2 regions of the Alteromonas sp. 4NS20-0143 genome follow, and region 2 is predicted to be linked to the other one. Evidence: riboswitches for the same ligand, from Rfam matches in the RefSeq annotation. Region 2 holds a riboswitch; the other holds the start of a gene.
What was found. Region 2 has a riboswitch for thiamine pyrophosphate ahead of AC27HD_RS04885 (TonB-dependent receptor). Riboswitches for the same ligand answer to the same signal wherever they lie in the genome.

Region 1 (2,506 bases), on a different contig from region 2:
ATCTTCAATGTTCAAACGGCTTCTGGAAGTGTTGAAGCCCCCCTTGTGCGAATTCCAGAATTTAGGTTTGCTGGGTACACGTTTAACGATGTTTCTGCCATTGTATTGCCTGAAGAAGCACTGCCTGATGCAGATGGACTATTGGGGATGAATATTCTCGGTGAGTTTGATTTTTCGATACTGCCAAAAGAAGATGTGCTCATTCTTAATAAGCGTTAAGTCGCGCTAGTGAGCACTGTTATTTTTAGCACAGATGACTTTATTGGAGACGGCATTATTGGAGATATCTTTGTTGCAGATGGCTTTATTCCAGATGGATTAATTGAAATCAGCTTTATTTAAAGGAAATGTAATCACGCTGGAGAATAGCCTCACCCAAAATGAAAAACCACTAATAAACAAATATTTAACTGCACCTTAACGAAACTTCGGCACTTCATTATTGCCTGTAAATTTCAAAAACCAACCTCATTATGACACTTAGTGCATTAACACTGCGCTTGTAATCGCCTCTGATGTGATCATATAGTAATACCTCAGTTACTTGTCGGAGTGCTTCACTGGAAACCCAGTAAGCTGAGACTGCGAAAGCAGGATCCGTAGAACCTGATCAGGCTAATACCTGCGAAGGGAACAAGAGAAAATGTTGGCTTTGTATACAACCATTTTGCATAAAATCACTGTTTCTAAGATAAACATATTATGTAAATTCGGTGCGTAAACACACTCGGTACGCAAAATTATGGCTATCAAAGGCTGTCGCCCAAGGCGATGACATTGAGTGCTAATTATTTGTACTTTCCTCGCCTTCATTTTCCTTTTCACTCCTGACAAGCATTTTATCTAACGCCAACTGAAGAAGGCCAAAATGCTATGTCGACACGACGCGAACAGCGCCAACAAGCACAACAATTTATCAATGAATTAGCCGGTGAGGCTTACCCAAACTCTACTCGTCACTATGAGATAGGAAGTAGCAATGATATTAAAGTTGCTATGCGCCTTATCCACCAGCATGACAGTTTAATAGGTGGTACAGAAGAAAACCCACTTTTAGAACCTAACCCTCCTATTCCTGTTTATGATACCTCAGGGCCCTATGGCGACCCGCATGAAACCATTGATGTACACACAGGTTTGCCTGCCTTGCGCACGCCATGGATAGAGAACCGCGCCGACACTCAAGAGCTCCCTGGTGTAACGTCGTCTTTTGCCAAAGCGCGAGAAGCGGATTTATTTACTGAGGATTTTAGGTTTGTTCGCACTGCAAAGCCTAAAAAGGCGAAAGCCCAAAACAATGTAACGCAACTGCACTATGCTCGCAGAGGCATTATCACGCCCGAGATGGAATACATCGCCATTCGGGAGAACATGGGCAGACAATCGATAAAGCAGGCTGAGCTATCTCAGCAACACGCTGGCGAAAGCTTTGGTGCTCTCCTACCCGACGCAATTACCCCAGAATTTGTTCGCCAAGAAGTGGCGGCGGGCCGGGCAATTATTCCCTGTAACATCAATCATCCCGAACTTGAGCCCATGATCATTGGACGCAACTTCTTAGTGAAAATTAACGCCAATATTGGTAATTCAGCAGTGACTTCTTCCATTGAAGAAGAAGTCGAAAAGTTAGTGTGGTCTACCCGATGGGGCGCCGACACCATTATGGATTTATCCACGGGCCGAAACATTCATGAAACCCGCGAATGGCTGTTAAGAAACAGCCCGGTGCCGTTAGGTACTGTGCCCATTTACCAGGCGCTCGAAAAAGTGAACGGCGTGGCCGAAGATCTCGATTGGGCTATTTTTAAAGACACACTTATTGAGCAAGCCGAGCAAGGTGTAGATTACTTCACTATTCATGCAGGGGTGTTGCTTGAATACGTGCCGCTTACAGCCAACCGCGTTACGGGCATTGTGTCTCGCGGTGGTTCAATTATGGCAAAGTGGTGTTTAAGCCATCATAAAGAAAGCTTTTTGTACGAACACTTTCGCGAAATTTGTGAAATTTGCGCTCAGTACGACGTGTCACTTTCCCTAGGCGATGGCCTTCGCCCTGGAAGCGTTGCCGATGCCAATGATAAAGCCCAGTTTGCCGAGCTTCATACCCTTGGTGAGCTGACTAAAATTGCATGGAAATACGATGTTCAGGTGATGATTGAGGGCCCAGGTCATGTGCCAATGCACATGATTAAAGCGAATATGGAAGAGCAGCTTACCCATTGCCATGAAGCGCCATTTTACACCCTTGGGCCTCTAACGACCGACATTGCTCCGGGGTACGATCACATTACTTCAGGCATAGGCGCAGCAATGATTGGCTGGTATGGCTGCGCAATGCTTTGCTATGTAACGCCTAAAGAACATTTGGGCTTGCCCAATAAAGAAGACGTGAAGCAAGGGCTTATCACTTACAAAATAGCGGCCCACGCAGCCGATTTAGCAAAAGGCCATCCAGGTGCTCAAATTCGGGACAATGCCATGTCTAAAGCCCGCTTTGAATTTCGAT
Region 2 (2,506 bases):
GGATTTCACCTGTCTGTGTTTCTACATCACGATAGTAAGCATCAAAGGATGTGTAGCCGAAAGGGTGGAAACCAGTGAATGTCCAATCTTCGTCGTAGCCATAGGCGATGTTATGAGAAGCATGTGTCGCAATTAAGATAAGGTCGCCTGCGCCAGTGGTGGTGGTAGAACGGGCACTTACTGCGTGGGTTTGGTGCTCGTCAAAACCCGGCTCGTCAGACAACGTTCTGTTGTCATTGTCTAAAGAGAATGCGTCGTAGCCGTTATCAATATCATACCAACGATAAGCCAATGCCAATGTGCTGTTGTCAGCAACATTTCCATCTATAGCGAAACGAAGCGCAGTCTCATCAATATTATTCGTATCGTCTCTATTTAAAAACGTATTCTCAACGAAACCATCGCTTCGATTATGAACCAGCGCTACGCGATAGCCCCAATTGGTGTTGATGTCATCACCAGTGGCAGCTTCAACGCGATAGCTATCTTTATTGCCAATTCGCGCTTCAACATAGTCAGGCGCCTCGCTGCCTGTTTCATTGCTTGATAGCTTAACGGCTCCGGCTAGTGCTCCTGTGCCATATAGCGTGGCCTGGGGACCGCGATAAACCTCAAGCTGCTTAGTATCAAATATAATGCCCGACGCAGCGAGACCAGAAAAATCAAACTCGTCAACGATAAAACTGACAGACGGATTAATCGGCTCAGCAAACTGGCTACGCTCACCAATACCACGAATTTGTATAAAGCGGCCGCGAGAGGCACCTGCCGCAAAATTTACGTTGGGAATACTATTGAGAATACTGTCAACATGAGAAGGCTGTCTGCTGCGCAAGCGCTCTTGATTCAGTATGGTTGCACTGGCGCTAAGCTGAGCTAGGGTAGTTTGACGAAAATTGCCCGTCACCACTACTTTTTCAATATCGTCATTGGTGTCAGTGCTTTTTTGAGCGTTATCAGAGGCTTCAGTTTGTGCTATCGCACTTATTGAGGTTGCCAATAGAGTGAGTGTGAAAAGTTGTTTGTACATGGGATCTCTTGTTCTCTTAATAAGAAAAAAGATCCGGGTTTAGCGGCAGGTGATCAGGCTATATTGTAAACCATTCCTACGCCGGTATTATCCGGATCAGGTTTAAGGGTTCCCACTAGTGTGGATCTCAGACCGAAAAACGGACACCCCTTGGTATAATTCGCAAGTGACTCACTCGTCATGTGCAAGCTGCTTGAATTAAACGAGCACAAGTCATCAACTTAACGAACGCCGTGGAGTCTACCACTTCGAAACACGCCGTCAAGCGCAGCGCTCGTTAAGCTAAGTTCATATTTAATCTAGGTTATTACAAATCTAAGCCGTTACAAATTTAGTGTGACGAACTAAACTCGACTTAGCTATTCTCTATATTAAGATTGAGCTTGCGCACTTCATCATCAGTTTGCGCAATTAACCCTTCTAATGTCTTTCCGTGAGAAGCCGGCTGTCTCGTCTCTGGGTCCACCTTAACGAAAACAATATCGTCTGCAAAACAAATCGTCTTTTTAGTGGCTTTATTACGCACTAAACAGCTCACCGTAATAGACGTGCGCCCTACTGCCTTGGTCTCAAGACCAAACTCAACGATATCGCCCTGTAAAGCTGGTGATTCAAAACTAATTTCGCCTATATGCTTGGTGACCAAACAATTGGTTTCTAACTGACAAATAGCCCATATGGCGGCCTCTTCATCTATCCATTCTAATGCTCTACCGCCGAACAATGAGTTGGCGTAATTGAGGTCGTTTGGCATCACTAAACGCCGAGAAAGAAAGCGCATTCGAATTCCTTAATATAAATCGCTACTATATGCGTTCAATTATACAGAAAAAAACTCTTCATGGCGCTACAACAATTACGTGATTGGCTACTCGCCCCCTACTACACGCAGGCTGCAAAGCAAAAAAGTGATGTAGAATATAATGCACAAAACAATGCAGAACGGCCACAGATTCATCGCCGACTCCTTGTTATATCTGGCGACATTGAGTTTATCGAGAATACTATTGATGTATTGCTCGCTGAACTACCAGTCCAGTGTCGTGCAGAAGCGTTTAGCGAGAGCCAATTAAAAGGTAAAAACAGAAAAATGCTATTGGGCTCTGAACGGGACATTGCCATTTTTCATTGCCATGAGTCTTTTAATCCAGGCAACTTTTTGGCGCTGGCTGGCACTATTAAGCATGGCGGTTGCCTCATTGTTACCTGCCCTTCTTTTAATAAGTGGCCACAGCAACACCATGCCTCTTTCATTTCATACGGCTACGAAAGTAATGAGAGTGCTTATTTAAAACGATTTATAACATTACTTTTAGATGACAAGCACACCGCAATTCACAGTCTTGAAGGTACCCGCCTACCGAATCAAGATATACCGTATCTTGATGCAAAGCAGGATATGGGTTATTTAGAGACTTACCAGGATAGCCAACACTTTATACCCTCTTTATTCAGCTCTAAAGACCAAAGAGCCGC

Region 1: another riboswitch for thiamine pyrophosphate. It lies ahead of thiC (phosphomethylpyrimidine synthase ThiC); the one in region 2 lies ahead of AC27HD_RS04885 (TonB-dependent receptor).

The regions. Positions count from the first base shown of each region.
Region 1 is NZ_BAAJLR010000013.1:70,948-73,453, reverse strand. Features, by position in the region: gene AC27HD_RS18115 (retropepsin-like aspartic protease family protein) at 1-219, shown strand, start outside; TPP riboswitch at 539-650, shown strand; gene thiC (phosphomethylpyrimidine synthase ThiC) at 874-2,506, shown strand, end outside.
Region 2 is NZ_BAAJLR010000002.1:264,874-267,379, forward strand. Features, by position in the region: gene AC27HD_RS04885 (TonB-dependent receptor) at 1-1,030, opposite strand, end outside; TPP riboswitch at 1,087-1,191, opposite strand; gene AC27HD_RS04890 (acyl-CoA thioesterase) at 1,386-1,811, opposite strand; gene AC27HD_RS04895 (GNAT family N-acetyltransferase) at 1,872-2,506, shown strand, end outside.